DNA from 3 places in the Pseudomonas sp. UTLPPB19802 genome. Region 2 is predicted to be linked to each of the others. Evidence: predicted binding sites of a transcription regulator. Region 2 holds the regulator's gene; each other region holds the start of a gene.
What was found. Region 2 encodes sigma-54, which starts transcription at its own class of promoters, with help from an activator protein. Its sites were predicted from a motif close to ANTGGCATNNANNTTGCTNT; they were not measured.

Region 1 (10,165 bases), 410 kb from region 2:
ACACGATGATCGAGGCCGCCACGATGGTACCGCCACTCAGGTCGCCCTGAATCACAAGGTAGGCACCCAGTGCCAGGGAGCCGGACTGGACCAGGTGACGCAGGGATTTGGAAATGCCACCAAAGAAGGAGCCGATATCGAGGGTCTGGCGTTGCAGGGTGGTATAGGTCGAGTGATGCACCTGCCAGAGCGACGAGGCACGTTGCGCCATTCCCATCGCCGCCAACGCCTCGGCATTCTGGTGAGCCTGCTGCCCCAGGTAATTGCGTTTGTTCTGCGCCTCGGCGCTGGCCTGTGCCAGCTGACGTGACTGTCGGTCAGTGATGAAGGTCAGTGCCACCAGCACGACAATCAACCCGCTCGTCAGCAGACCGAAGAAGGGATGGATGTAAAAGCAGACGGCCAGGTACACCGGCATCCAGGGCAGGTCGAAAAAGGTCACCAGTCCCGGGCCACCGATGAACCCGCGAATCTGGTCCAGCTCATGGGCAGGCTTGAGGGCATCGCCGGTAATCGCCGTTTTCAGCGACACCCCTGCAATCACCTTGAACACGCGGGGAGACAGTGCCAGGTCAAAGGCGGAGGCGATCCGCACCATCAGGCGGGAACGGACAATATCCAGCAAGCCGGAAAACCCGTAGACCCCCAGGACCAACAATGCCAGGGCCACCAACGTCGGGATGCTCTGGCTGGGAATGACCCGGTCGTAGACCTCCAGCATGAACAACGGACCGACCAGCGCCAGGATATTGATAACCCCTGAAAACAGGGCGGCACCGACCAGGCTTTTACGCAGGAGGGTTTGCAACGACGCCGAAACGACAGGCGTATTGAGGGCGTTACTTCTCTTCAATTCGTGTTCCGTCCCTGTGAGCTTGCATAGCGTCCATGCAGTCAGAACGAAGGCTCTGTCCTGATGATGCGGGTATAACGAAAAATTGACGTCATTCGTTAGCGCGGGCTGGGCGAGCAAGTTCTGCACCAGCTTGTCGGGACACACAGGGGGAAAAGAGTTGCAAATTGATTCAGCGCAAAAACCAGGCAAAAAAAATCCGGCGCCCAAAGGCGCCGGACTTTCGAAACCCCGAACCAGCCATCAGGTCATCTGAATGATGGTCTGCATGATGGTGCTCTGGGTGGAGATGGTCTTGGCGTTGGCCTGGTAGTAGCTCTGGCCCTTGATCAGGTCCACCAGTTCGCTGGTCAGGTCGACGTTGGAACCTTCCAGGGAGCCGGAAACGATGGAACCGTTGGTGCCGACCTCTCCGCCGTCATAGGCAGGCTGGCCCGAGGCGAAGGTCTGCTTCCAGTTGGTGCCGCCGGCAGGCTGCAGGCCCTGTTCGTTGGTGAAGCTGGCGACCGCCACCTGGCCGATCGCCTTGTGCTGGTTGTTGCTGAAGTTGGCAAAGATGATACCGGTGCCATCGATGCTGATGTCGGTGATCTGGCCAGTAGCATAACCGTCGCCAATGATGGCTGCGCGAGAGGTATCGGCGTTGAACTGGGTGGTTTTCGCCCAGTCGGTAAGAATACCGGCAGTGTTGGCACCCGCACCGTTCGCGGCCCATACACCATTGGTCACCGTGCCAGGAACCCAGCCGGTAACGGTGATGCTGGTTTTGCCGGTGGTACCACCGATCGAGGTCAGCTTGCCGGAGGAGTCAAAGGTCATTGCCACCGGAACAGGATCAGTCGCAGCAGCTGGAACCGTTGGAGGTACCGTCGCCACAGTCGGTGCCGTACCGTTCGGGTTGCGCCCGTCAATCAGCGTGTAGACGTTCCAGGTGTTGGCACCGGTCTTGACCATATACTGGTCCAGCGAGTGCTTGTTACCCTGGGTATCGTAGATATCGGAGCTGAATGGCGTGGTGTAGCTGGCAGTGTTCGATGGATCGAACGGCGTGGTCGCCTGGTTGATCACCGCCGACTTGGAGTCGAGGTTGATCGTCGCGCCGATGGTGGTCGTGGTCTGCGGTGGCAGGTTCGACACGTCGATGCGCAGGTCGGTCAGCACGCCCGGAATGACATTGCCGTTGGAGTCGGCGGCAAAGCCCTGCAGACGCGCGGTACCATCGGAGTTGGTGATGTAGCCGTCCTTGTCGGTCTTGAAGGTACCGGCGCGGGTGTACATCAGCGAACCGCTGTCGCTCAGGGTGAAGAAGCCGTTGCCCTGGATACCCAGGTCCAGCGCGTTACCGGTGACGTTCATGCCGCCGTTGCCGAAGTTCTGCGAAACGTTGGCCAGGCGCACACCGTTACCGATGGTCTTGGACGATACGCCGAGCTTGGTCGCCGAGTAGACGTCCTCGAATTCCGCACGGGACGATTTGAAGCCGGTGGTGTTGACGTTGGCGATGTTGTTGCCGGTTACGTCGAGCTGTTTCTGGGCCGCATTGAGACCGCTCAAACCGATATTAAAAGACATGTATCTCTCCTTTGTTTCGCGTTGGTCGGCTCTTACAGGCCAATGGTCTGGACTTTGGACAGAGCAATACTGCCCAGGCCAGCCAGGTTGAGCATCATTTCACCGCCGCTCTGCGACAGGCTGACGCTGCTGACGGTTGCCGGCAGGTTGGTCACCAGTGCCGTCGAGTTGGTGGAGCCCTTGAGGTTGGCGGCCGCACTGAAGGTGTAGGTACCGCTGGACAACAGGGTCCCGGAATCATCCTTGCCATCCCAGACGAAGGCCACGTTGCCGGCGGCAGTCTGGGCGCCCAGGTCGATGGTGCGAACCACCTTCCCGCTGGAATCGCTGATCTTCAGCGTGGTGGTATCGGTGGCACCGGTAACGACCGCGGTGCCGGTAAAACTCTTGCTGGTGTCGACCACCGCCCTGTCGGTCGGCACGATGACCGAACGACCGACCAGCGACGATGCCTGCAGCGCCTGGGAAGACTGGAACGCGCTGGCAATGTTGTTGACGCTGGTGTTGAGCGTGGTGATGCCTTCCAGGCTGCTGAACTGGGCCAACTGCGCAACGAAGGCGCTGTTGTCCTGCGGGTCCAGCGGGTTCTGGTTCTTCAGCTGGGTTACCAGCAGTTGCAGGAACGCGTCCTTGCCCAGGGTCTGGCCACCGGCCGCGCTGCTGATGGCATTGCCCAGCGAGTCGGTACTGGTCTTGTTCGTCACCTTGGCATTGGAGGCCGTCAAGATGTCGTTGAGGACGGAGGTGCTGGTGGAGTCGGTAACGCTCATGTCTGTCGCCCCTTATCACTGACCGAGGGTCAGGACCTTCTGCATCATGGTCTTGGCGGTGTTCATCATTTCCGCGTTGGTCTGGAACGAACGACTGGCGGAGATCATGTCGGCCATTTCCTCGACGACGTTGACGTTCGGATAGTAGACATACCCCTTGGCGTCGGCCGCCGGATGGTTCGGCTCGTAGCGGGCTTCCAGGTTGCTCTGGTCTTCGACCACGCCCAACACCTGCACGCCCTGTCCGGCAGCGTTCTGGTCCTGGAACAGCGAATCGCTGCCACCGGCCTGGCCGTTCTGGAACATGGTGGCGAACACCGGGTGACGCGCACGGTAGGTCTTGTCGATGCTCGACGAGACGGTCTCGGCGTTGGCGATGTTACTGGCGACGGTGTTCAGTCGAGTGGTCTGGGCACTCATGCCGCTACCGGCAATGTTGAAAACGCTGGCGAGGGACATGGCTTATTCTCCACGAAGGGCTGACACCAGCCCTTTGAATTTACTGTTGAGCAGGGTGAAGCTGGCCTGGAAATCGACCGCGTTCTGCGCGTAGTTCGATTGCTCGATCTGCGCATCCACGGTGTTCTGGTCGATCGACGGCTGCATCGGTGTGCGGTACTGCAACGCCGCGTCGCCATTGCTCATGCCCTGGGCTTCGATGTGGCGGCTGTTGGTGGTGTTGAGCGCGAAGGTGCCGTTGTTCCTGGCCTTTTCACTCTGCTCGGCGAGCACGGAGGAAAAGTCCATGTCCCGGGCCTTGTAGTTCGGGGTATCGGCGTTGGCGATGTTGTTGGCCAGGACTTCGGCACGCTGGGCACGGAAGCTCAGGGCCTGTTCGTGGATGCCGAGCGCTTTGTCGAAACTGATGCTCATGTCGGGAAACCTTCGAGAGTTGACCTGATCGTCGGAACAGGTTTTTCGTTGACAGAGCCATAGCAAGCCCCATGCCAATTTCCTCACCCCCCGTAATTCAAGGCTTTGCCAGGTGGCTGCCGCTGGCAATGCCAGAAAAGCGGCAAGGCATTTCCGCTAAGCGCCAGCAAAGCGGCAACACCGGCGGCAAAAAAAAGCGGGAGCCTTGTGGGCTCCCGCTGGGTGTCGAACTGTTGGCTATTTGGCCTTGTAGATGATGCCCGGACTGCATTGCACCATCTGGTAGTGGTCCGGCAGGCCGTTGAGGGCCTCGGATGCCCCCAGGAACAGATAACCGCCTGGTTTGAGACTGCCGTGGATGCGCATGAGGATGTCCTTCTTCACCTCCGCGGAGAAGTAGATCAGCACGTTGCGGCAAAACACGATGTCGAACTTGCCCAGGCTGGCATAACTGTCGAGCAGGTTGAACGAGCGGAATTCGACCCGGTTGCGGATTGGCGCCTTGACCGCCCAGCGCCCCGGCCCCTTGGTATCGAAGTAGCGCTGCAGGCGATCGGGCGACAGGCCGCGACCAATCGCCAGGCTGTCGTACTCGCCGGTCTTGCAGTTGTTCAGCATAAGACCCGACAGGTCGGTGGCGACGATCTGCGCACCGGCCTTCAACTGGCCAATGTTGGTCCGCTCGAACTCGTCGATCGACATCGAGATCGAGTAAGGCTCCTGCCCCGATGAACAAGCGGCCGACCAGATCCGCAGGCGTTGCCCGGGACTGGCCTTGATCGCTTCCGGCAATACCTTGCTCTTGAGCACCTCAAACGGATAGGTGTCACGAAACCACAGGGTTTCGTTGGTCGTCATGGCATCCACCACCTGCTCACGCAAGCCGCTGCGTGGCTGGGTCTGGATCCGCTGGACCAGCTCGCCCAGGGATTTGATGCCATTCTGCTCCATCAGCTTGTTGAGACGGCTGGAAACCAGATATTGCTTGTTTTCACCGAGCAGAATGCCACAGGCCTTTTCCAGGAAGACCCGGAACTGTTCGAAATCCAAATTACCCGTAGACAATGGTGCCGCCTCTTAAATCGTCTGTAGCGCCAGGGACCATCGGTCCCCGGCTGTTATCCTGCAGCCTTGATCCGGTCAACCACCCGGGCCGCCAGGTCATCAGGTCGGAACTTGGCAAGGAAGTCATCGGCGCCGACCTTCTTCACCATCGCCTGGTTGAAAACCCCTGACAAGGAAGTATGCAGAGTGATGTGCAGCTTTTGCATGCGCGGATCGCTGCGAATCTCAGCAGTGAGGGTATAGCCGTCCATCTCGGGCATTTCAATGTCGGAGATCATCATGAGGAATTCCTCCTCCGGCTTCTTGCCCTCGTCGACCAGCTTGCGCAGGTAATCCAGTGCCTGCCGGCCGTCGTTCAGCGCCACCACCTCGACACCGACCGTCTGCAGGCAACGCGTGACCTGCTTGCGCGCCACCGACGAATCGTCGACGGTGAGCACACGCAGGGACACCGCCTTGGTTTGCGTCTCGACATCCACCACGCCCAGGGAAACCGACTCGGACATGGGCGAAACCTCGGCGAGGATCTTCTCCACGTCGATGATTTCCACCAACTGGTTGTCAATCCGCGTCACCGCCGTCAGGTAGTGATCACGTCCGGTCCCCTTGGGTGGCGGATGGATCTCTTCCCAGTTCATGTTGACGATGCGCTCCACCGACTTGACCAGGAACCCCTGGGTCTTGGTGTTGTACTCCGTAATGATCACGAACGGATTACTCTGATCCTTGAGTGCACCGGAACCGGTGGCCATTGCCAGATCGAGGATCGGAATGGTTGCTCCACGAATGTTCGCTACACCGCACACTACCGGATTGGACTTGGGCATCAGGGTCAGCTTGGGGCATTGCAGCACCTCGCGTACCTTGAACACGTTGATCCCGTAGAGCTGCTGTCCGTCGAGACGGAACAACAGCAACTCGAGGCGGTTCTGCCCCACCAGTTGCGTACGCTGGTTCACCGAATCCATCACACCAGCCATGACTGCCCTCTCTGATCAAAGCTTCACGATTCGACGCCCGTTCAGGCGCAAACGGCACGAGCCTTGCTTTTTATACCGTTATGAAAGCACAAACGACATTTTTTCGACGCCTTACATCACAGTACCGCAGATTACTCGCGGTAGTGTCGGTTTTATGCTGCCTGAACCCAAGCAACCCTGCTTTTGCGGAATCGGCGACCCTGCCTGATCAGCTTATCGGCGTGACCCAAGGCTTTCTTGAATTCACGGTAGAAGACTATCTGGCTACCAGTCAAACCGAAGGTCGCTACGAAATCCAGGTCAACCAACTAGACCCGCGCCTGCGCATGGCTGCCTGCGACAAGGAATTGACAGCCAGCCTCGAGAGCCCGGCAACCCCGATCGGCCGAGTCACCGTGAAGATCCGCTGCGAAGGCAGTTCGCCCTGGACGGTGTTCGTACCAGCCCAGGTCAAGCTGTTCCGCGACGTGGTCGTCACTACTCGCCCACTCAAGCGCGCCGGAATCATCGAGCCAGAAGACGTGGCCCTGCGTGAACGGGATATCAGTCTGATCAACCAGGGGTTCCTGACCTCGCCCGACCAGGCGATCGGGCAGAAACTTGTCCGACCAATGGTCATGGACCAGGTCATCACCCTGGTTCACCTGGAGCAGGCAGAAGTGGTGCGCAAGGGTGATCAGGTGGTCATCAGCGCGACGAGCGGTGGCCTGGTGGTCAAGATGCCCGGCGAAGCGCTCTCCGATGGCGGCCTGAACGAGCAGATCCGCATCAAGAACCTCAACTCGCAGCGGGTCATCAAGGCCCGGGTCACTGCCCCTGGTCAGGTGGAAGTGGCCTTATAGAGAAAAAAACCACTCTGTAGATAACTGGCGCCGAGCCAACACTTTTCCTAAACTGTGGCCCAGACAGGGCTACAGCCGAAATGCAGACTCATTTTCAGATGAGCCTAAAGTTTTTCCGGGTATGGCCGAAAACAAGGCAAGCGTCCAAATACCCAGAGGTTTTTATCATGGTCATCGATTTCAGTCGTTTGAATAACGCCCCGTCACTGACAGGCAGTACGCGCACCAGCGCCAACAAGGAAGCCGACGGCGCCGGCAAGTCTGCCGCCGTGAACAGCCAGGCCGATTCAGTCGGCCAGAGCGGGGAATCGGTACACCTCAGCAATGAGGCTCAGCAGTTGCAAAAGATCACTGACAAGCTGCAGCAGCAGCCTGTAGTCAACAGCGCCCGCGTGGCCGAGTTGAAACAGGCAATCGCCGATGGCAGCTACAAGGTCGATAGCAACCGAGTCGCAAGCAAACTGCTCAACTTCGAAGCCCAGCGCTAGGCATCTGCCGGCGCGAGGCTTTTGGACGCTTAAAACCCAAGGCCAGCCATGCACGACACCAATTTACTGCAACTGATCACCGAAGATTTTGCTCCAGCTCAAGATCTGCTTGAGCTGTTGCGCGCCGAATCGCTGGCGCTGCATGGTCGCAACATGGTCGAGCTCGAAGACATTCTGGCGCGCAAGCAAGCGTTGATCATCCTGTTGGAACAACATGGCCGCAAGCGCAGCCAGATTCTCGCCAGCCTCAACCTGCCCCTCAACCACTCCGGCCTGGAACAACTGGCCGCGCAGTCGAGCGTGGGTGCCGAGTTGCTGAGCCAGAGCGAAGAACTCACCCGTCTCCTGGCCGACTGCCAGGCTGCCAATGAACTCAATGGGCGCAATATCCAGGTTCAGCAAGCAACTACCGCAAATCAGTTGAAGATCCTGACCGGCGGCGAGCCACCCGCACTGTATGATGCCCGCGGCTCGACGGCGAGGCTTGCGAAGCCGCGCCCTCTGAGTCAGGCTTGACCCCGAACTGCTGCGCGCTCTATCCAAGGCGCGTATCATGCTGGCAAAATGCTGGCTTTGCGTGTAGTCGTATTTTGTCTGGAGATTGATGAACCGTGTCCAATGCCCCAAGCGCGGACGATGCTCCGCAGCCACCTAAGGTGCTAACCACGCCTCTGGAAATTTCCGCCAACCTGCGGATGCTGCAGGATAGCCATGACCCGTTGATCATCACGTTCCACGAACGTAGCCAGCGCTTCCAGAGTTTCGTCATCGATATCGACCGAGACGCTGGTACTCTGGCCCTGGACGAAATGATGCCGCGCGACGGCGAACGTTTCCTGGCGGCAGGCGAACCGTTCCGTGTCGAAGGTTTCCATGACGGCGTACGCATCACCTGGGAACAACCCCAGCCGATGACCGTGGACGAGACCAACGGATGCTACCGCGGGGCGATTCCCGAGGAAGTGGTCTACCACCAGCGCCGTAACGCGTTTCGCGCTGCCCTGAAACTCACCGCCCTGGTGAACATCGAAATGGGTGGCGACAAGCTCAAGGCACCGGTCAACGGCAAACTGCTGGACATCTCCGCCAGCGGTTGCAAGCTGCGTTTCGAAGGCGATATCTCCGACCGCCTGCAATTGGGCCAAGTCTACGAACGCTTTATCGCTGCCCTGCCCTTCGGCCCGATGACTGCTCCGGTGGAGTTGCGCCACCTGCACTTCGAAGAAAGGATCAACACCACCTTCGCCGGGGTACGCTTCCACAATATGAGCGGGCTGGTACAACGCCAGGTCGAGCGCTTCGTCTACCAACTGCAACGTGAAGCACGGCGTTTCGACAAGGACGACGACTACTGAGTCAGACGCTGCCTTCACCCAAGAAAAACGGGCCACTCTCATCAGGTGGCCCGTTTTTTATTCGCTCTCTCAATTGCTCGACTTGTTTGCCGGTTCCGGATCCGATTCATCGACCTGGGTAGCAGCCCCTGCCTGCGTCTCGGAGGGCTGAATATCGGCTGGCGGCGGTGTCACAGAGGTGTCGCACATCTGGTCCAGTACCACCTGCTCGTCGACCCGCGGATCGAGCGCCGCGCCAAGGGGCGACATGGCTTCCGGCATGACCACGTGCTGCAGCGGCGCATCCTCGACCTGGTGCAGGTTGGTCACGGCCTTTGGCCGGATACGCAATACCAGGACCAATGCGAAGAAGCTGAAGAACGCGTAGAGCATATGGCTGCCGAACAGCTTCATCAGCACCCCGGCCGCCAGCGGCCCGATGCTCGCACCAATGCCGTAGGTCATCAGCAACATGGCGGTCAGCGAAACACGGCGATCGCCCTCGATATGGTCATTGGAAAATGCTACCGCCAGCGGATACAGGCAGAACTGCAGCAGCGAAACCACGAATCCGGAGGCAAACAGCACCTCCATCGGCGCCGAGGAGAAGATCGCCAGCGGCAAGGACGCCAGCATCAGCAGCAGGGCGACGCTGCGGATCAGCACGGCCCGATCGTAGCGATCAGACAACCATCCCAGCGGCCACTGCACCAGGAAGCCGGCAAAGATGCAGCAGCCCATGAACAGACCGACCAGCTCGGTGGAAAGCCCCTGTTGAGCAGCATAGAGCGGCGCCAGGCCATAGAACGAGCCGACGATCAGCCCCGCACCCAATACGGTGGTCAGCGATTGCGGTACGCGCTTCATGAAGAAGCGTGGTTCCAGCGGAGCCGGATGCAGGGGTGCCGGGTGAATCCGCCGGGTCATGGCCACCGGTACCAGGCACAACGCAAAGCACAGTGCGACCAGCATCAGCAATTCGGGCCCGAGGGCCGGGTGCATGACCAGGATCAGTTGCCCGAGCACCAGGCCCAGATAGGAAGCGATCATGTAGCCACTGAAGACCAAACCGCGTTGCTTGGCCTCGGCCTGCTCGTTGAGCCAGCTCTCGATAACCATGTACTGGCACATCATGCCAAGGCCAACGATCATCCTCAGCAACAGCCAGGCCGGCAGCCAATTGATCAGGCCATGGCCCAGTACGGCGGCACCGACGATCCCGGCACAAGTGGCATAGGCCCGGATATGTCCGACGCGGGCAATCAGCCGGTGGCCGATCTTGCCGCCCAGCACCAGACCGAAGTAGTTGGCCGCCATCAAGGCGCCTACCCACAGGCCATCGACATGGTCGGCTGCCAGGCGCAGGGCAAGGTAGGTACTCAGAAGGC
Region 2 (10,165 bases):
ATTCGCAACATTCTGCTGTTTGGAGTCATTGCCGCACTGTTCGCGGCCGTCGGCTACTGGAACATCAGTCCGGAACGGTTCCTGGAGCAGACCGCCGCGCCAGTGGACAACACCGCTATCGACTACTATGCGGTCAACGCCCACAGCGTCCAGTACATGCCCGACGGCAAGATCCAGTACGACATGACCGGTGACAAGGTCGAGCACCTCAAGGTTTCCGATGTCACCGTGGTGACCAAGCCCGACATGCAGATCTACCGCGGCACCGCCTTTCCCTGGCACGTCCAGAGCGAACGCGCCGAGGTCAATCCGGACGGCACCGAGGTCGAGCTGATCGACTCGGTACGGGTCGCCCGCACCGACGAAAAGCAGCGCAATGTACTTATTACTACAACTCGGATGACAGTATTCCCACAGAAGCAATATGCGCAGACCGAGCAAGCCGTTAGAATCGACGGCCCCAATGGCGTGACCACGGGCAAAGGCATGAAAGCCTATCTGGAAGAAAGCAGGATGCACCTGCTATCGAACGTAAGAGGACAGTATGAGTCTCGTTAAAACCCTCCCTATTTTGCTCAGCCTGGGCGCAGCACTGGGAAGCGTGAGCGCCTGGGCTCTGCCGAACGACAGCGAACAGCCCATCCGCATTCAGGCTGACGACGCTCAACTGGATGACAAGCAAGGCATTGCCACCTACAAGGGCGACGTCATCATCACTCAAGGTTCGATGATCGTTAAGGGCAACACCGTGACGCTGACCCGAACCAAGGACGGCGCCATCGACGTGGTCACCTCAGTCGGCAGCCCGGCCTATTTCGAGCAGAAGCAGAAAGCTACCGACCCGCAGCCGGTCAAGGGCTATGGCAAGACCATCCAGTACCACGCCCAGCAGAACCGCGTCATCCTGCTCGACCAGGCCAAGGTGATCAACGACGGCAACACCACCGAAGGCGAGAAAATCGTCTACGACACGGTCAAGCAGGTGGCTACCGCCGGCCGCGCCAACGGCACCCCGATCACCACGCCGCGCCAGCGAATCGACATGGTGATCCAGCCGAAAAAGAAAACCGACGAGCACAAGGCCCAGTAATGGCAATTTTGAAAGCCCAGCATCTGGCCAAGGCCTACAAGAGTCGCCAGGTGGTGCGTGACGTCAGCCTGTCGATCGAAAGCGGACAGATCGTCGGCCTGCTCGGCCCCAACGGTGCCGGCAAGACCACCTGTTTCTACATGATCGTTGGCCTGGTCCAGGCCGATCAGGGCCGCGTCCTGATCGACGACCAGGACGTCAGCCACCAGCCGATGCACGGTCGTGCCCGTGCCGGGATCGGCTACCTGCCGCAGGAAGCCTCGATTTTCCGCAAGCTGTCGGTGGCCGACAACATCATGGCGATCCTCGAGACCCGCAAGGACCTCGACAAGGCCGGCCGTCGCAAGGAGCTGGAAAGCCTGCTGCAGGAATTCCATATCAGCCACATCCGCGACAACCTCGGCATGAGCCTGTCCGGTGGTGAACGCCGTCGCGTGGAAATCGCCCGCGCCTTGGCCACCGCACCGAAGTTCATCCTGCTGGACGAACCATTCGCCGGTGTCGACCCGATCTCCGTGGGCGATATCAAGCAGATCATCCATCACCTCAAGGCCAAGGGCATCGGTGTACTGATCACCGACCACAACGTCCGCGAGACCCTGGACATCTGCGAAACCGCCTATATCGTCAATGATGGACAACTGATCGCCGAAGGCGATTCGGACACCATCCTGGCCAACGAACTGGTCAAGGAAGTCTACCTGGGCCACGAGTTCCGCCTGTAAGTATCGGGATGCCCAATACCCGCCCGGAGCGCATCGATGTTCGATAAAAACCACTGTTTTATTGTTACAGCGCTCTAGGCAAACACTCCGGTTTCAGGCATATAATTTGCTTATGTTTGGCGTTCCGGCGCCCTGTAGTGGATGGCGCATGCGCGCCGGCGAATAAGGTGTTAAGCCCCTGCCATGAAACCATCGCTCGTCCTGAAAATGGGCCAGCAGCTGACGATGACACCGCAGCTGCAACAGGCCATCCGACTGCTCCAATTGTCGACCCTGGATCTTCAGCAGGAAATCCAGGAGGCCCTGGAATCCAACCCGATGCTCGAGCGCCAGGAAGAAGGCGACGACTTCGACAACAGCGATCCAATGGCCGACAACGCCGAGCAGAAGACCACTCCCGACGCTCCGGAAACTTCCTATCAGCAGGAAGCTGCACCGACAGTCGACAACATCGACGAAGGCGAGTGGAGCGAACGCATTCCCAACGAACTCCCGGTCGACACCGCCTGGGAAGACGTCTACCAGACCAGCGCCAGCAGCCTGCCCAGCAACGATGATGACGAGTGGGACTTCACCACCCGCACGTCCGCCGGTGAAAGCCTGCAAAGCCACCTGCTGTGGCAATTGAACCTGGCACCAATGTCCGACACCGATCGCCTGATCGCCGTGACCCTGATCGACTGCATCAACAACCAGGGCTACCTGGACGAGACGCTCGAGGAGATTCTCGAGGCATTCGACCCGGAACTGGACATCGAGCTCGACGAGATCGAAGCCGTCCTGCACCGTATCCAGCAGTTCGAGCCCGCCGGCATCGGCGCACGCAACCTCGGCGAATGCCTGCTGCTGCAACTGCGCCAACTGCCGGCCAAGACCCCTTGGCTGAACGAGGCCAAGCGCCTGGTCACCGACTTTATCGACCTGCTCGGCAGCCGCGACTATAGCCAGCTGATGCGGCGCATGAAGCTCAAGGAGGACGAACTGCGCCAGGTCATCGAGCTGGTGCAGAGCCTCAACCCGCGCCCCGGCTCGCAGATCGAGTCGACCGAGGCCGAATACGTGGTGCCCGACGTGATCGTGCGCAAGGACAATGAGCGCTGGCTGGTGGAACTGAACCAGGAGTCGGTGCCACGCCTGCGGGTCAACCCGCAGTATGCCGGCTTTGTCCGCCGCGCCGACACTAGCGCCGACAACACCTTCATGCGCAACCAGTTGCAGGAGGCGCGCTGGTTCATCAAGAGCCTGCAGAGCCGCAACGAGACGCTGATGAAAGTTGCCACCCAGATCGTCGAGCATCAGCGCGGCTTCCTGGAATATGGCGACGAAGCGATGAAGCCGCTGGTGCTGCATGACATCGCCGAAGCCGTGGGCATGCACGAGTCGACCATTTCCCGGGTTACCACCCAGAAATTCATGCATACCCCGCGCGGCATCTACGAACTGAAATACTTTTTCTCGAGCCACGTCAGCACCTCCGAAGGCGGCGAATGCTCGTCCACGGCGATCCGCGCGATCATCAAGAAACTGGTTGCAGCGGAAAATCAGAAAAAGCCGTTGAGCGACAGCAAGATCGCTGGTTTACTGGAGGCACAAGGCATTCAGGTCGCCCGTCGTACCGTCGCCAAGTACCGCGAGTCCCTCGGGATCGCGCCTTCCAGCGAACGGAAGCGGTTGATGTAACCGCCGGGCGTGCCACAGCGTTCCAGTGGCAAGCCACCAGGCTTGCCGCTTTATGCACTGGCAACGAAGGAGAAGCTGTATGCAAGTCAACATCAGTGGACACCAACTGGAAGTGACCGAACCACTGCGTGCCTATATCGGCGAGAAGCTCGACCGATTGGAACGCCACTTCGACAAGATCACCAATGTACAGGTGACAATGGCCGTCGAAAAACTGAAGCAGAAAATCGAAGCCACTTTGCATATCCACGGCGGTGAGGTGGTCGCCAACGCAGAACATGACGACATGTATGCAGCCATCGACCTGCTGACCGACAAGCTGGATCGCCAACTGAAAAAGCATAAGGAAAAGAACCTGCACCTGCTCCAAGGTACGGGTCGTTAACTCCCTCCCATGATTCGACTTGAAAATATCCTGACCCCCGGCCGTTCCCTGGTGAACGTGCCGGGCGGCAGCAAGAAACGCGCCCTCGAACAAATCGCCAACCTGATCAGCCGCGAAGTGCCCGATCTGGAAATGCAGGATGTCTACGAGAGCCTGATTGCCCGCGAAAAACTCGGTTCAACCGGTTTTGGCAACGGCATCGCCATTCCCCACTGCCGCCTCAAGGGCTGCGAGGCCCCCGTCAGCGCGCTGATGCACCTGGATGCGCCGATCGATTTCGACGCCATCGACGGTGCGCCGGTAGACCTGCTGTTCGTGCTGCTGGTCCCGCAGGCCGCCACCGATGCACACCTGGAACTGCTCCGGCAGATCGCCAGTATGCTGGACCGCAAGGAGGTGCGTGACCGGCTGCGTGGCGCACCAAGCAATGAAGCCCTCTATCAGGTTGTTCTGGACGTACAAAACGGTCAGTAATCATGCGCTTGATCATCGTCAGCGGCCGCTCCGGCTCAGGTAAAAGCACTGCCCTCGACGTACTCGAGGACAATGGCTATTACTGCATCGACAACCTGCCGGCCGGCTTGCTGCCGGAATTGGCCGAACGGGCGCTGATCCATACCGAGCTGGCGCAACCACTGGTCGCCGTATCCATCGATGCGCGCAACCTGCCCAGCCACCTGTCGCGCTTTCCCGAACTGCTCGACGAAGTCCGCGGGCGGCATATCCAGTGTGACGTCCTGTACCTGGACGCCGACGAGGAGACGCTGCTCAAGCGCTTCTCCGAAACCCGTCGGCGCCACCCCCTGAGCAACGCCAACCGCTCGCTAGCCGAGGCCATCCGCGACGAGAGCAGCCTGCTCGGGCCGATCGCCGACCTGGCGGACCTCAAGGTCAACACCACCAACCTCAACCTCTATCAGTTGCGCGACACCATCAAGCTGCGCCTGCTGAACCAGCCGGAGCCGGGCACTGCGTTTCTGGTAGAATCGTTCGGCTTCAAGCGCGGCATGCCGGTGGACGCCGACCTGGTGTTCGATGTGCGCTGCCTGCCCAACCCCTACTGGAAACCGGAGCTGCGCGAACAATCCGGGCTTGATCAGCCGGTGGCCGAATACCTGGCTGCGCAACCGGATGTGGAGGAAATGTTCCAGGACATTTCCAGCTATTTGCTCAAATGGTTGCCACGTTTCGCTGCCAGCAACCGCGCTTACGTCACTATTGCCATTGGCTGCACTGGCGGGCATCACCGCTCCGTCTACCTGACCGAGCGCCTGGGTCAGCTCCTGCAGCAATCCCTGAAGAACGTCCAGGTCCGCCACCGCGACCTTAGCTGAAAGGATCACCATCGCGATGCCCGCTCTGGAAATCGAAATCATCAACAAGCTGGGGTTGCACGCCCGTGCCTCCGCCAAGTTCGTCGGCGTTGCCGGCCAGTATCCTTGCAATATCCGGGTAGGGCGTACGCCCGAGAGCATGGTCGACGGCAAGAGCATCATGGCCATGATGATGCTCGCTGCCGGCAAGGGCACCAAGATCCACATGAAGACCGAAGGCGAACAGGAAGACGAGGCCATGGCCGCGCTGGTGGCACTGATCAACAACTATTTCGACGAAGGCGAGTAGACACCTTCGCAACAAGCCCGCTCCCACGGGAGCCGGCTTGCAGGCGATGATTGAAGCAACGCCCCTGCTATCAGCCCCCTCCCGACCAGCCCAACAGCCGGGCAACGAGCAATACCACTCCAGCCAGCAACAATAGCCAGCCAACTCCCTGGCGAAGTAATCGCCATCTGCTCATTGCCACGGTTTCAGTCTCCATCATCGGCTTTGGATCTTGTTGGTAGTGTGCTTCACGCCAGGGCAGCGAGATAACGCCGTTCGACTTCCGGCCAGTTGATCACGTTGTAGAAGGCGTTGATGTATTCCGGACGACGGTTCTGGTACAGCAGGTAGTACGCGTGCTCCCATACATCCAGGCCGAGGATCGGCGTATTGCCGTTCATCAGCGGGCTGTCCTGGTTGCCGCTGCTCTCGACCACCAGCTGTTTCTGTGGAGTCACGCTCAGCCAGGCCCAACCACTGCCGAAACGCGTCAGCGCAGCCTTGGTGAAGGCTTCCTTGAACGCCTCGAAGCCCCCCAACTGCTCGTTGATGGCCTTGCCCAGCGCCGCTTCCGGCTCACCGCCGCCCAACGGGCTCATCACCGCCCAGAACAACGAATGGTTGGCATGGCCGCCACCATGATTGATCACTGCCGGGCGCATTTTTTCCGGCAATTCTGCGACTGCGGCAACCAGCTTTTCCACCGGCCAGTCGGCCCACTGCGAGCCTTCGACGGCCGCGTTGAGGTTGGTGACGTAGGTCTGGTGGTGCTTGGTGTAGTGAATCTCCATGGTCTTGGCATCGATATGCGGTTCCAGAGCGTCGTAGCTATAGGGCAGCGCAGGCAAGGCATGAGGCATTTCAATGAACTCCATGTTGATGACTCGACGGGACATTGCCCGAGGAGGCCGTCTGGTTGTGGAGCAGACGGCTGGTGCGAGGGTATTCGCCGTGCTCGCTGATGAAGGCCAGCAGCTCGACGTAGGTTTTACTGCTCTGATGCAGCGCAGCCTCACGTAGCGCGAGGCTGAGTCGAGTGTCCTGCATCGCCTGCAGCAGGCGCTGGTGAATGGCACACAGGTACTCGACGCTCTCTTCCGGCTGGTTGAGGCGCAGGTGCAGGTCCGCCAGGTTGTGGTGGGATATCACGCAGGCGGCTACCGCCTCCTCCGCATCCGGCCAGCGCTCGAACAGCACCTGCGCCAGGGCCAGGGCCTGCAGGTAGTGCTCGCGGGCATCGACCAGCTCGCCAAGGTGGAAATGGCGGTTGGCCCTTTCGATCGTGCGTCTCCAGTGTTCCATGACGAACCTCCAGACAATGCAGTGGGTTACACGCCGCCAGCCGTCAGCTTTTCCGGATCCAGCAGGGTTTCCAGTTGGCTGCGGGGCAGATCGGTATGTTCGAGTGCGACGTCGATGATCGGACGACCTTGCTGATAGGCCTTCTTGGCAATCTCGGCAGCCTTCTGGTAACCGATGATCGGGTTCAGTGCAGTGACCAGGATCGGGTTGCGCGACAACGCCTCCTTGAGCTTGGCCTCGTTGACCTTGAAGCTGGCGATGGCCTTGTCGGCCAGCAGGCGGCTGGCGTTGGCCAACAGCTCGATGCTGCTCAGCAGGTTCTGGGCAATGATCGGCAGCATCACGTTCAGCTCGAAGTTGCCCGACTGGCCGGCCACGGCAATCGTGCCGTCGTTGCCGATCACCTGAGCCGCGACCATGGCGGTGGCTTCCGGAATCACCGGATTGACCTTGCCCGGCATGATCGACGAGCCGGGCTGCAAGGCCTCCAGCTCTATTTCGGCCAGGCCGGCCAGGGGACCGGAGTTCATCCAGCGCAGGTCATTGGCGATTTTCATCAGCGACACCGCAGTGGTCTTCAACTGGCCGGAAACGGCGACGGCGGTGTCCTGGGAACCGATCAGGGCGAACAGGTTGCTGCCCGGCGTGAACGACACATGGGTCAAGGCGCTCAACTGGCGACTGAACAATTCGGCGAAGCGCGGGTGCGCATTGATACCGGTGCCGACCGCGGTGCCGCCCTGGGCCAGGGACTGCAGGCTCGGCAGCAGGTTCTGCAGATGCAGGACGTTGGCCTTGAGCTGTGCCGCCCAGCCATTGAGTACCTGGCTCAGGCGCACCGGCATCGCATCCATCAGGTGAGTACGGCCGGTCTTGATGAACGGGTGAACCTGTTCGGCCTTGGCTTCGGTGACCTGCACCAGGTGCGCCAGGGCCGGCAGCAGTTGCTCGTGCAAGGCCAGCGCGGCACTGACGTGGATGGTGGTCGGAATGATGTCGTTGCTGCTTTGACCGCAGTTGACGTGGTCGTTGGGGTTCACCGGCTCGCCCAGCAGACGGCTGGCGAGGGTCGCGATCACCTCGTTGGCGTTCATGTTGGAACTGGTGCCGGAACCGGTCTGGTAGATATCCACCGGGAAATGCACCATGAAGTCGCCTCCGAGCAGGCCATGGCAGGCATCGACGATGGCCTTGCCCTGAGCCGCGCTCACCTGACCCAGCTCGACGTTGGCCTGGGCCGCTGCGGCCTTGGCCAGGATCAGGGCACGAATGAACTGCGTCGGCATGCGCTGGTGGCTGATGGGGAAGTTGTTCACGGCACGCTGGGTCTGGGCGCCATACAGCGCGTCGGCCGGCACCTGCAGTTCGCCCATGCTGTCGCGTTCGATACGGGTATTACTCATCGGGAAATCCTTGCACCAGTTCAGTCAGGGGAATGGAAGGCAGCAGCGAACAACTCGCCAACTGCCAGGCAAAGCTTTGCCAGCGGCGTAGCCGGCAGTTACACAAGGCCAGGCGCTCGAGGTCGCGCAATGGTCGCCAGGCCTGGTCCAGGCATAACGAGCGCCAGTGCCAGGGCAACGCGGTATCGGTGGCGGTGTCGAGCAGCAGGCGAAAGGCGGTTTCGGCAACGGTCCAGGGTGAGGTAACCGTGCAACTGGCCAGGTAGCGGCCTTCGGCGAGGTAATGATCGATCAGCCGGGGCTCGTCCGGCAGCAGTGCGCAACGGACCTGGCGGCTCATCCAGCGCCAGCTGTCCAGATAGGGATGCTCATGCAAGGCAGAACTCATGACCCAGGCTCACTCGATAATGAGATTTATTATTATATGATAATAAGAATCGGAACAACCCTAAAATACAAGGGCTGGTGAGCAATGAGGAGTAATGGATAAGCCTGGCGGGTGGCGAGCGAGCTTGCTCGCGCTCGGCTGCACAGCAGCCGTAAACGCTAGATGTCGTTCAACCTGATGGTCAGGGTTGGCAGGTTTCAGGGGGGCTCTGCCCCCCAGCGCGGGCAAGCCCGCTCACCACAAGGGAGGTGGATCAGCTACCGGCGACGGTCATCCGCTCGATCAGCACCGAACCGGTGCGGATATTGCTGCGCAGCTCAAGATCGCTGCCAACGGCGACGATCTGCTTGAACATGTCACGCATATTGCCGGCAATGGTCACTTCCTGGACGGGGAACTGGATCTCCCCATTCTCCACCCAGAAGCCCGCCGCTCCGCGCGAATAATCACCGGTGACCATGTTCAGGCCATGGCCCATCAGCTCGGTCACCAGCAGCCCACGGCCCATACGGCGAATCAGCGCATCCTGGTCCTCGACCCCATGGGTGACGAACAGGTTGTGCACGCCCCCGGCGTTGGCGGTACTCGGCAGGCCCAGCTTGCGCCCCGAGTATGTCCCCAGAATGTAGGACACCAGCGTGCCGTTTTCGACGAACGGTTTGGCATAGGTCGCCAGGCCATCGCCGTCGAAGGACGAACTGCTCATGGCCCGCAGCAGGTGCGGACGCTCATCGATGGTCAGCCACTCCGGGAACAGCCTTTGCCCCAGCGCACCCTCGAGAAACGACGACTTGCGATACAGGTTGCCGCCGGAGATTGCCGACAGGAAGCTGCCAAACAGTCCCCCCGCCAACTCTGCGGAAAACAGTACCGGCACTTCGCAGGTGGGCACCGGGCGTGCGCCCAGGCGACTGGCCGCTCGTTGCGCAGCCTTCTGGCCAATGCTGACCGCATCGGCCAGCAACTCGCCCTGGCGATTGACGTCGTACCAGTAGTCGCGCTGCATCTGTCCATCGCCTTCGGCAATCATCACGCAACTGAGGCTATGGCGTGTCGACGCCGAGCCGGCGATGAAACCATGGCTGTTGCCATACACCCGGCAGCCCTGGGAGGTACTCAGCGTCGTGCCGTCGGCGTTCCTGATCCGACTGTCGGCGTCGAACGCCGCTGCTTCGCAAGCCAAAGCCCGCTCGATGGCTTGTTCCGGGGTGATGTTCCATTCGTGGAACAGGTCGAAGTCCTTGATCTCCCTGGCCATCAGGGCCGCATCGGCCAAGCCGGAAGACTCATCCTCGGAGGTGTGCCGGGCGATGGCCAGCGCCGCCGCGACGGTTTCGCGAATGGCTTCGGCGCCACTGGCCGACGTGCTGGCCGAGCCCTTGCGCTGGCCCACGTACAAGGTGATGCCGAAGCCCTGGTCCCGGTTGAATTCAACCGTTTCCACTTCCCGCTGGCGCACCGACGTCGACAACCCCTGCTCCACCGACACCGCCACTTCACAGGCACTGGCGCCCTGGCGCTTGGCTTCGGCAAGAATCTGCTCGACCTGCTCCTGCAGTGCCGGCAACGCCTGCGGGCCGACGCTTTGTG
Region 3 (10,165 bases), 1.3 Mb from region 2:
TGGTGCCGGCGATGAACAGGTTGCCGTGGTCATGGGTGCGGCAATCACGGTTGACCACCGAGTTCTTCGGATCGTCGCCCATGATGGTGGTGCCCATGATGTGCTGGCGGTTCTGGAAGCCCACGTCGGTGCTGAGGATGTCGGCGTCGAGCAGCTTGGCGAACTGCTTGAAGTCCTCCAGGGCCTTTTCCTTGCCGGCATGCCAGTAGTCCGGGACGCTGTAGTAGATCTCCGGCACCGGCAGGCCGATGGCGTCGAACTTGGTCTTGCTTGGCGTCACGCGGTTTTCCGGCAGCGGCAGGGTTTCGAAGTCCACCGCCCAGTTCAGCGAGCGCGCCGATTGCAGGCGGATCTGCTCGTCGAGTTTCGAGCCGAGCACGCCCTTTGCGATCAGGTTGCTGGTGATCTGCGAGGTCGGCACGGTGTTGCGCACCTTGATCTTGTAGCTCGGGTAGTCCTTGCGGAACCCGCCGTCACGGCTGTTCAGGTACACCAGCAACTGGGTCGGACCTTCGCCGGGCCACATGTCTTCCTTGGTCATCACGTTCATGCTGATGCCGGTGTGGTCCATCAGATTGCGGCCAACCTGGTCGGAGGAGTTGGCAATGCCGTTCGGGTACTTGTCCGAGGTCGACATCAGCAGCAGTTTCGGCGACTCGATACCGTAGGCCGCCAGCACGAAGTAGCGGGCGGTCAGGCGGTGCTGGGTCTTGTCCGGGCGCATGTACCAGATCGCGGTGATCTTGCCGTCGTCGCCGGCCTCGATCTTGTACACCACCGAGTTGTCCAGCAGCTTGGCGCCATGGCGTTCGGCTTCGTCGATGTGCATCGAGCCGTCGTACTTGGCGGCAATCGGGCAGACCGGGTTGCAGTTGTTGTTGCCGGCGCACGGTGGACGCTTGCCGTAGGGACGGGTGGCCCGGCCGTTGGGTTCGAGGATCGGGTTGTAGCCGCCCTTGCTCAGCATGCCCGACAGGCGCTTGAACATGTAGCTCGGCTTCAGGCCTTCCATCGGGTAGGGGATCGAGCGCGGCGGGAAGGCTGCGCCACCCTGGCCGCTTTCGTCCTGGCCGTCGACGCCGGACACGCCCAGCTCGGTTTCGGCACGGGCGTAGAAAGGCTCCAGTTCGTCGTAGCTGATCGGCCAGTCACGGCCGCGCCCGTACAGGCTGTTGAGGCGGAAGTCGTTGGGCAGCATGCGCCACAGCGACGAACCGAAGTGCCAGGTGGTACCGCCGACCACACGCAGGTAGGAGGTGTTGTATTTGACGGGGCCGACCTGTTGCAGGTAGTCGCCATAGGTCGACGGTGCGTGTGGCAGGCTCGGGTACGGCGAGCCGGCGCCCTGCAGCTTGGCGTTGGCCAGCGACAGCTTGACCGGCGCATTGCGGAAGGTCTCGACGACCTCGCGACGGTTCACCCGAGGACCGGCTTCGAGCACGATCACGGATTTGTTGGCCTTGGCCATTTCGGCGGCGATCAGGCCGCCCATCACGCCGGAGCCGATGATGACGACGTCGGCGTCGTAGGCAGCGCTGCTCATAGTTTGAAGTCCTGTTTATCGGTTGGCTTGTTGCCCCAGGAGTCGGGGCCACCGCCGTAGGTCGGAATGGCGAGGATGCCGTGGGTCGGGCTGTACATCAGCGCTTCGGAGTAGCTGATCAGCTCGGCGTCGGCCAGTTCGCCGACGATGCCCAGGTACCAGGCCGAAATGATGCTGGTGGCGGTGGCTTTCAGCGACGCGTCCGGGTTGGGCTGGGCCAGGTATTCGTCGACGTGCTTGAAACCCTGGCTGGCGATCAGTTGGCGCAGGGCGCCGACGTTGCCGCTGAAGTTCGGTGCACGCTTGCTCAGGGCGCGGTAGTAACGTGCCGCCAGCACCGGGTTGACCGGGCGGCTGACGAGGAACTGCGACAGCGCGATGAATTCCTGGTCATCGGCGGCCAGCACCGATTGCCATGGCGCGAGGCTGCCGACCATGGCGGCCAGGCCCAGGGTCACCGAGCCGCGCAGCAGGCTGCGGCGGGACAGGGTATGGGCGGGCATTTGCTTGTCAGTCATCGAAGTTTCCATGGTTCAGGCCTCCAGGCGCCGACGACGAGCCTTGAACCTGAACAGCGCCAGGATGACCAGCAGGCCGAGAATGATCAGGCCCGGCACGCTGTACTGCGCCAGGACAGCGAGCGGCGCCTTGGGGCCGCCTTCGCGTACGCGCGCCACGTCGGCGGCGGTCACGGTGGTTTCAGGGTTGCCGTAGTGGGTCAGCACGTAATTGCTGACATCGGCGATTTCCTGGTCGTTGAGACGGTCGGTGTACAGCGCGTCGGGGCCAAAGCCTGGCATGTCGATGGCGACGCCGTCGACCGTGCGGTGTACGCCGTTGACGATGGTCGCGATCAGGTTGTCGGCACGGCTGGTGGCGGTGTTGTGGAACAGCGACGGGTACTCGCGGTTGCCCTGGCCGTTGGCCTGGTGGCAGTTGGCGCAGGTGCCGCTGAAGATGTGCCAGCCGGGATTGTCCTGCGGGTTGCCGCCGCGCAGTGTCAGCTCGTCGCTGGACGCCTGGCCGAAGGTATGGCGGGCCTGGCGCTCGCCGCTGGCGACCGGCGTGGTTTGCAGCAGGTAGGCGGCGATGGCCTTGAGGTCATCCTCGCCCAGGTATTGCAGGCTGTGCTCGACGGCTTCGGCCATCGGCCCGGCAGCCTGGGCCTTGCCCTCGACATGGCCGGTGCGCAGGTAGGCGACGATCTCGTCGCTCGACCAGGCGCCGATGCCGCTGACCTTGTCCGAAGTGATGTTCGGCGCGTACCAGGCGCCCAGCGAACCACCGGCGAGTGCCTTGTCGTTGTTGGCGGCCATCAGCACGTTGCGCGGGGTGTGGCAGGTGTCGCAGTGGGCCAGCGCGTTGACCAGGTAGTCGCCACGGTTGACCTGGGCCGACTTGGCCGGGTCCGGGATGAAGCGCTTGTCGCTGTGGAACAGGGCATTCCAGCCGAGCATCGAGGCGCGGATGTTGAACGGGAAGTCCAGCTTGGTCTTGGGGCTCGGCGCATCCACCGGCTGCACTTCCTGCATGAAGTACTTGTACAGCTCGGCGATATCGCTGTCGGTCATCTTCGCGTAGGAGGTGTACGGCATCGCCGGGTACAGGTGGGTACCGTCCGGCGTCACGCCGTCGCGCACGGCACGGGCGAAGTCCGCTTCGCTGTAGTTGCCGATCCCGGCGGTCTTGGACGGGGTGATGTTGGTCGAGTAGATCACCCCCATCGGCGAGCTCAACGGGTAGCCGCCAGCGAACGCCTTGCCGCCGGCGCTGGTATGGCAGGCCACGCAGTCGGCGGCCACCGCCAGGCGCTTGCCCGCCGATGCGTTGGCGTCGAGCGCCTCGGCATGGGCCCCCAGGCTGATGGTCATCAGGGCCAGCCACCCTGCCAGGGTATTCCTCATGGGTCTTGCCTTCTGCACGCCAGGCAATAGCCGACCCATCCTTTGCGGATGCATGTGTAACTCCTCACGGTTTGACTTGCGCGCGTGACAACCGGCCCGTGCCATTTTCATGACCGAACAGAGTCGTCGTACGACGTCGTATGTTTGCGGTTAATATTTCACATGCTGTAACATTTAACAACGATTATGGCAAAAAGCCATTACGCGTTTATTTCAATCGATGGCTCTGGAACGTATGTTTCAGAAGTTTGATAGCCCGCCGATATCGTGTGCGCGATGGGGGGCAAGAAGGGAAGTGATCCGATCAAGCTTGAGGGAAAAAGAGCAATTCGGCTTGTGCGTTTGTGCTGTGGTACGACCTCAATCACCGAAAAACCTCGCCATGTGCGAAGGGTGTCCGTGCTTTTGCCAGGCGGGCGCCCATAGCCATGGAACCCCTACACAGGCCCGTCACCTGGCAACACGCGGGGGCAGGGAAATGCATACATGAAAGGGTCACTCGACCAGTGCCCACAAGGATTCACCGATGAATTGGCTCAATGACGCAAAACTCTCGACCAAACTGATCACCTCCTTTTTCCTCTGCGCCCTGATCACGCTTGCCGTGGGCATGCTGGGTATCAGTGGCGTCTCCGCGTTGTCGGCGCGCCTGCAGGCAGTGTTCAGCAACAACCTGGTGTCGGTCGCCAACACGTCCCAGACCAAGACCAAGGCGGTCGGCCAGACCCGTGACATGTATCGGTTGTACGTCGCTACCGCCGGCAACTCACCGCAGAGCGTCAAGGATGAGTTCCTGGCTTCGATGAAAGCCAACCAACTGGCCAGCGAGCAGGCATTTGCCGCCTATCGCAAGGGCCCGCTTGCCGAGGACGAGCGCATTGCCGGCGACCAGATGGCGCGCGACTGGCCGGTCTACCAGGCGCTGGTACAGCGCTATGTGGCGTTGATGGCGGCGGGCGACCTGGAGAATGGTCGCATCCTGCTGCTGGGCGACCTGCAACAGGCCTATCGCAAGGTGATGGATCAGCTCACCATCATGATCGATTCCAATGATCGCCAGATCAGCGAAGACGCCAAGGCGGCCACGCAGCAGGAAGCAACGGCCAAGACGGTGCTGTACAGCGGTATTGTCATCGCCTTCATCGCGGCCCTGCTGCTGGGCTTTTTCATCAGCCGCCTGATCAGCCGGCCGATTGCCACGGCCGTCGTCTGTGCGCAACGCATCGCCGAGGGCGATCTGACCCAGCGCATCACCAGTCACGGTCGTGACGAGGCCGGCCAGTTGCTGGACGCCTTGGGCGGCATGCAGGACAGCCTCAAGACCACCATCCAGCAGATCGCCAGCGCCGCCGACCAACTGGCCTCCGCGGCCGAGGAGCTGACGGCGGTCACCGACGACGGCAGCCGTGCCCTGACTCGTCAGAATGACGAGATCCAGCAGGCCGCCACGGCGGTGACGGAAATGACCTCGGCGGTCGAGGAAGTGGCGCGCAATGCCGTCTCGACCTCGCAGGCTTCGCAATCGACCAGCACGCAGGCCAGCAGTGGCCGCGACCAGGCCCGCAGCGCGGTGCAGGCGATCAACAACGCCACGCGGGAAATCACCTCGTCCACCGGGCTGGTCAAGGATCTTGCGGTGCAGGTTCGTGACATCGGCCAGGTGCTGGACGTGATCCGCGGTATTGCCGAGCAGACCAACCTGCTGGCGCTCAACGCGGCCATCGAGGCGGCCCGTGCCGGCGAGCAGGGCCGGGGTTTTGCCGTGGTCGCCGATGAGGTACGGGCCCTGGCGGCACGGACCCAGGCGTCCACCGGTGAAATCGAGACGATGATTCATGCGGTGCAGGACCGTGCCGACAGCGCGGTCGACGCGATGGGCAAGAGCCAGGCACTGGTGACCGAAACCCAGGACCTGGCCCGCGCGACCGGCGAGGCACTGGAGCAGATCGCCGACGGCATCTCGCAGATCAACGACCGTAACCTGGTGATCGCCACGGCTTCCGAGGAGCAGGCCCATGTGGCCCGTGAAGTGGATCGCAACCTGGTGAACATCCAGGATCTCTCGACCCAGACGGCGGCCGGGGCGAACCAGACCAACGCTTCAAGCCAGGAACTGTCGAACCTGGCGCTGTCCTTCAACTCGCTGGTCAGCCGTTTCCGGCTCTGAGCCCGCGTGTCGCCTGGCGCCATTGCGGCGCCAGGCGGTTCATTCCTGGGTGGGGGCCAGTCGCGCTTCCAGCTCGGCGACCTTCGCCTCCAGGCTCTCCAGGCGCGCACGGGTACGGGCCAATACCACCATCTGGCTATCGAACTCTTCCCGGCTGACCAGATCCAGCTTGCTGAAACCGCTCTGCAGCAGGGCCTTGAACTGGCTTTCGATTTCGTTGCGCGGCAACGGGCTTTCGCCATTGAACAGGCGGGAGGCTTGGCCGCTCAGGGCGTCGAGGAAGTCTTTGGGCGCGAGCATGGTGTGGTTTTCCGGATACAGGGTCGTCGCAGTGTACCACGCGGTGTCTATAGTGATTTTCGGGGGCGGCGATGCACGCTTTTTGCGCAATGCGTCGTGCGCTGGCGCACCGTTGTTGTGCGTCGCTTGCGGGTGCTGGGCGGCCTTTCCTCCGCATGGGTGGCCAAGAGCTTGAAATGCTTGGGTTTTGCAGAGATGGCAAGGTTTCTGCTTAGACACTCGTGACCCATGCACTGATGCAGTCGCTGTGACCAGGCAGTGCGGCAGGCGCAGCGGGAAGGCTGCACCGGCCACGGTTAGCGGACATCGACAGGTCGATCGAGGCCGACGATGCGTTACAAAGCCAGGCACTGCGCTTAGACTTGAGTCGGGTTTGTTTTCCTGGGGCAAGTCCACCAATTCGGGAGAGAGTTTCATGAAGCTAGTCACTGCCATCATCAAGCCGTTCAAGTTGGACGATGTGCGCGAATCGTTGTCCGAGATCGGCGTGCAGGGCATTACCGTCACTGAGGTCAAGGGCTTCGGTCGGCAGAAGGGTCATACCGAGCTGTATCGCGGCGCGGAGTACGTGGTCGACTTCCTGCCCAAGGTGAAGATCGATGTCGCCATCGACGACAAGGATCTCGACCGGGTCATCGAGGCGATAACCAAGGCCGCCAACACCGGCAAGATCGGTGACGGCAAGATCTTCGTGGTCAATCTGGAACAGGCGATTCGCATCCGTACCGGCGAAACCGATACCGACGCGATCTAAGCCGCCCCAAACCCCAACGCCCCAGGAGAAAACAATATGACTCTGCGTAAATTCGCAGGGCTAGGAGCCCTGTTGTCCCTAATAATGCCGGCCATGGCCATGGCGGCGGACCCAGCGCCCGCTCCCGTGCTCAATTCCGGTGACACTGCCTGGATGCTGACCTCCACGGCCCTCGTCCTGTTCATGACCATTCCGGGCCTGGCGCTGTTCTACGGCGGCATGGTGCGTTCGAAAAACATTCTTTCGGTGATGATGCAGTGCTTCGCCATCACCGGCCTGATCACCATCCTGTGGTTCGTCTATGGCTACAGCCTGGCGTTCGACAGCACCGGGATGGAAGCCGGCGTCGTCAATCTCAATTCCTTCATCGGCGGCCTGAGCAAGGCCTTCCTGGCCGGCATCACCCCTGCCAGCATCACCGGCCCGGCGGCGTTGTTCCCCGAGGCGGTGTTCGTCACCTTCCAGATGACCTTTGCGATCATCACCCCGGCGCTGATCGTCGGTGCCTTCGCCGAGCGCATGAAATTCTCCGCGATGCTGATCTTCATGGGCGTCTGGTTCACCCTGGTCTATGCGCCGATCGCACACATGGTCTGGGGCGGTGCGGGTTCGCTGCTGGGCGACTGGGGCGTGCTGGACTTCGCCGGTGGTACCGTGGTGCACATCAACGCCGGTATCGCAGGCCTGGTTGCCTGCCTGGTGCTGGGCAAGCGCAAGGGCTTCCCGACCACGCCAATGGCGCCGCATAACCTCGGCTACACCCTGATCGGCGCCGCCATGCTGTGGATCGGCTGGTTCGGCTTCAACGCCGGTTCCGCCGCCGCCGCCAACGGCACCGCCGGCATGGCGATGCTGGTCACCCAGATCGCTACCGCCGCCGCCGCACTGGGCTGGATGTTTGCCGAGTGGCTGGCCCACGGCAAGCCAAGCGCCCTGGGTATCGCTTCGGGCGTGGTCGCCGGCCTGGTTGCCATTACTCCGGCCGCCGGTACCGTCGGCCCGATGGGCGCCCTGGTGATCGGCCTGGCTGCCGGTGTGGTGTGCTTCTTCTGCGCCACTTCGCTGAAACGCAAGCTGGGCTATGACGACTCTCTGGATGCCTTCGGCGTGCACGGTGTGGGCGGTATCCTCGGTGCGATCCTGACCGGCGTGTTCGCCGCACCGTCGATGGGTGGCTTCAACGCCGCGACCACCGATGTCGCTGCCCAGGTCTGGGTGCAGTGCAAGGGTGTTGGTTTCACCATCATCTACACCACCATCGTCACCTACGTGATCCTGAAAGTGCTGGATGTGGTGATGGGCCTGCGGGTGACCGACGAAGAAGAGTCGGTGGGCCTGGACCTGGCACAACATAACGAGCGCGGCTATAACCTCTGAGCGCGTTGAAAAAAATCTGCCCGGCTTGCCGGGCATTTTTTCGCCTGGATTTTGTCAACGTGAAGAGGGCTGAAAGGATTTATCCAGAGGCATGGCGGACAAAACATCAGAGTCCGCCGCCATGGGACGATGGCTTACAGCATGGCAGGCGTATTAGGCGCTTTGCTTTTTTCCACAGCGCGCTAGAATGCGCGCCGATGGGCGGAGAACTGTATGTGGCAACAGACACTGATTACCTTGCGGGCCAGGCCCCGGGGCTTTCATTTGGTGACCCAGGAGTTGCTCGACGGTTTGCCTGAACTCCGGGCATGTCGCGTCGGTCTGTTGCATTTGTGGCTGCAGCATACCTCGGCCTCGTTGACCATCAACGAGAATGCCGATCCGGCGGTTCGCCGCGATTTCGAGCGTTTTTTCAATCGACTGGTCCCGCAAGGCGACCTCGACTATGAACATAACGACGAAGGCGCGGATGACTTGCCGGCGCACTTCAAGGCCAGTTTGCTAGGCTGTCAGCTGACTTTGCCGGTAACGGCGGGGCGGTTGGCACTGGGTAGCTGGCAAGGCGTCTATCTTGGCGAGCACCGCGATCATGGCGGTGCCCGTAAAGTCCTCGCCACCCTCCAGGGTGATGGGGCATAAGCCGCTGGGTACCAGCGGATGTTGATTTTTTTCCGGCAGCCTTCGACAGTCGGCATAGCTGGGCTATAACTAATCTGCTTTTCGCAAGTCATGAGGTAGAACATGAGCGACGATGATCTGGAAAATGATGACCTCGAAGTAGGCGACGAAGACGAGAACGAAGAAGGTCTGGAAGCGTCTGCAGAAGACGTGGACGTAGCCGACGACGACGGTGGCGATGCACCTGCCCCGACGTCCAAGGGCAAGGCCAAGGCGGCGGTATCGGTCGATGAGCTGCCAAGCGTCGAGACCAAGAACAAGGAGCGCGATGCTCTGGCACGGGCCATGGAAGAGTTCCTGGCGCGTGGCGGCAAGGTGCAGGAAGTGGAGGCCAACGTGGTCGCCGATCCGCCCAAGAAGCCGGATAACAAGTACGGCAGCCGCCCTATCTGAGTGGCGCTTCCTGCTTGCTGAAAAAGCCCGCCGTCGCTGCGGGCTTTTTCATGCCCGCTGGATGGCTGGAACAGTAGCGAACGCAGAAGTAGAGACTGGAGCAGAAGCCGTGGCGAGGGGGCTTGCCCCCGCTGGGCCGCAAAGCGGCCCCAAGCCCAGCCGGCTCGAACTTTCAGGCAGATCGCATGTACCGGTTCTGCGGCTGCTCTGCAGCCGAGCGGGGGCAAGCCCCCTCGCCACAAGAAGTGTGTTGCTGTCTGGCTAGGCGTTCCAGACAGCGCGGCCCCAGGCCCAGCCGGCTCGAGCTTTCAGGCAGATCGCATATACCGGTTCTGCGGCTGCTCTGCAGCCGAGCGGGGGGCAAGCCCCCTCGCCACAAGGAGTGTGATGCTGTTGGCTAGCTGTTCCAGGCGACGAGCAGGGCCGGTAGTTCGGTAAGGCTGCGAATTTCGGCGTCCGGTTGACGCTCGGCTTCCCAGGCCTTGCCCAGGGGGTTGTACCAGATGGCCCGCAGGCCCGCCTGCTGGGCTCCGGCGATGTCGTCGCCGGGATGGTCGCCGATGTGTACCGCAGCACTGGCCGCGATATTGCCGCCGCGCACCAGGGCTTCGTGGAACAGTCGCGAATCCGGCTTGGCGATGCCGATGTCTTCGGCGCACAGCGCAAAGCGGAAGTAGTCGGCCAGGCCCAGGCGGTGCACGTCGGCATTGCCGTTGGTGACTACGCCGAGAGCGAAACTGCGGGCCAGGGCTTCCAGGGTCGGTTCGACTTCGGGGAATACCTCGATCTGGTGCCGGGCGTGGATGAACGCCTCGAACGCCTCGTCGGCCAGTACCGTGGCCTGCGCCTGTGGATAACCGGCTTCTTCCAGGGCATGGAACAGTACCCGGCGACGCAGCGCGCTGATGCGGTGCTTGAGCGTCGGCTCCCTGAGCAGCACCTGTTCGCGGATGGCCCACAGGTGTTCGATCGGTATGCCGCCGAGGTCCGGCGCATGGCTGGCCAGCCACTCGCGTAGCACGTTCTCCGCGCTGTGGATCACCGGGGCG

Region 1: the regulator sigma-54 is predicted to act here: its motif matches at 4,128-4,147, upstream of flgB (flagellar basal body rod protein FlgB).
Region 3: the regulator sigma-54 is predicted to act here: its motif matches at 6,109-6,128, upstream of glnK (P-II family nitrogen regulator).

What each region holds. Positions count from the first base shown of each region.
Region 1 covers NZ_AP048545.1:6,753,745-6,763,909, forward strand. Annotated here, with positions in the region: gene AC6I6U_RS29710 (type I secretion system permease/ATPase) at 1-853, opposite strand, end outside; gene flgE (flagellar hook protein FlgE) at 1,097-2,425, opposite strand; gene flgD (flagellar hook assembly protein FlgD) at 2,458-3,195, opposite strand; gene flgC (flagellar basal body rod protein FlgC) at 3,211-3,654, opposite strand; gene flgB (flagellar basal body rod protein FlgB) at 3,658-4,068, opposite strand; gene cheR (protein-glutamate O-methyltransferase CheR) at 4,306-5,133, opposite strand; gene AC6I6U_RS29740 (chemotaxis protein CheV) at 5,187-6,113, opposite strand; gene flgA (flagellar basal body P-ring formation chaperone FlgA) at 6,194-6,955, shown strand; gene flgM (flagellar biosynthesis anti-sigma factor FlgM) at 7,123-7,443, shown strand; gene AC6I6U_RS29755 (flagella synthesis protein FlgN) at 7,492-7,959, shown strand; gene AC6I6U_RS29760 (flagellar brake protein) at 8,055-8,798, shown strand; gene AC6I6U_RS29765 (MFS transporter) at 8,868-10,165, opposite strand, start outside.
Region 2 covers NZ_AP048545.1:7,167,821-7,177,985, forward strand. Annotated here, with positions in the region: gene lptC (LPS export ABC transporter periplasmic protein LptC) at 1-558, shown strand, start outside; gene lptA (lipopolysaccharide transport periplasmic protein LptA) at 545-1,090, shown strand; gene lptB (LPS export ABC transporter ATP-binding protein) at 1,090-1,815, shown strand; gene AC6I6U_RS31715 (RNA polymerase factor sigma-54) at 1,999-3,495, shown strand; gene hpf (ribosome hibernation-promoting factor, HPF/YfiA family) at 3,575-3,880, shown strand; gene ptsN (PTS IIA-like nitrogen regulatory protein PtsN) at 3,890-4,354, shown strand; gene rapZ (RNase adapter RapZ) at 4,357-5,214, shown strand; gene AC6I6U_RS31735 (HPr family phosphocarrier protein) at 5,231-5,503, shown strand; gene AC6I6U_RS31740 (superoxide dismutase) at 5,731-6,342, opposite strand; gene AC6I6U_RS31745 (DUF2753 family protein) at 6,344-6,784, opposite strand; gene AC6I6U_RS31750 (class II fumarate hydratase) at 6,811-8,187, opposite strand; gene AC6I6U_RS31755 (FagA protein) at 8,180-8,575, opposite strand; gene pmbA (metalloprotease PmbA) at 8,829-10,165, opposite strand, start outside.
Region 3 covers NZ_AP048545.1:1,034,212-1,044,376, forward strand. Annotated here, with positions in the region: gene AC6I6U_RS04615 (GMC family oxidoreductase) at 1-1,543, opposite strand, end outside; gene AC6I6U_RS04620 (sugar dehydrogenase complex small subunit) at 1,540-2,061, opposite strand; gene AC6I6U_RS04625 (cytochrome c) at 2,077-3,447, opposite strand; partial or broken gene AC6I6U_RS04630 (MCP four helix bundle domain-containing protein) at 3,974-4,756, shown strand; gene AC6I6U_RS04635 (methyl-accepting chemotaxis protein) at 4,751-5,614, shown strand; gene AC6I6U_RS04640 (accessory factor UbiK family protein) at 5,654-5,914, opposite strand; gene glnK (P-II family nitrogen regulator) at 6,330-6,668, shown strand; gene AC6I6U_RS04650 (ammonium transporter) at 6,705-8,045, shown strand; gene AC6I6U_RS04655 (secondary thiamine-phosphate synthase enzyme YjbQ) at 8,259-8,684, shown strand; gene sutA (dormancy-specific transcriptional regulator SutA) at 8,787-9,116, shown strand; gene AC6I6U_RS04665 (HAD family hydrolase) at 9,514-10,165, opposite strand, start outside.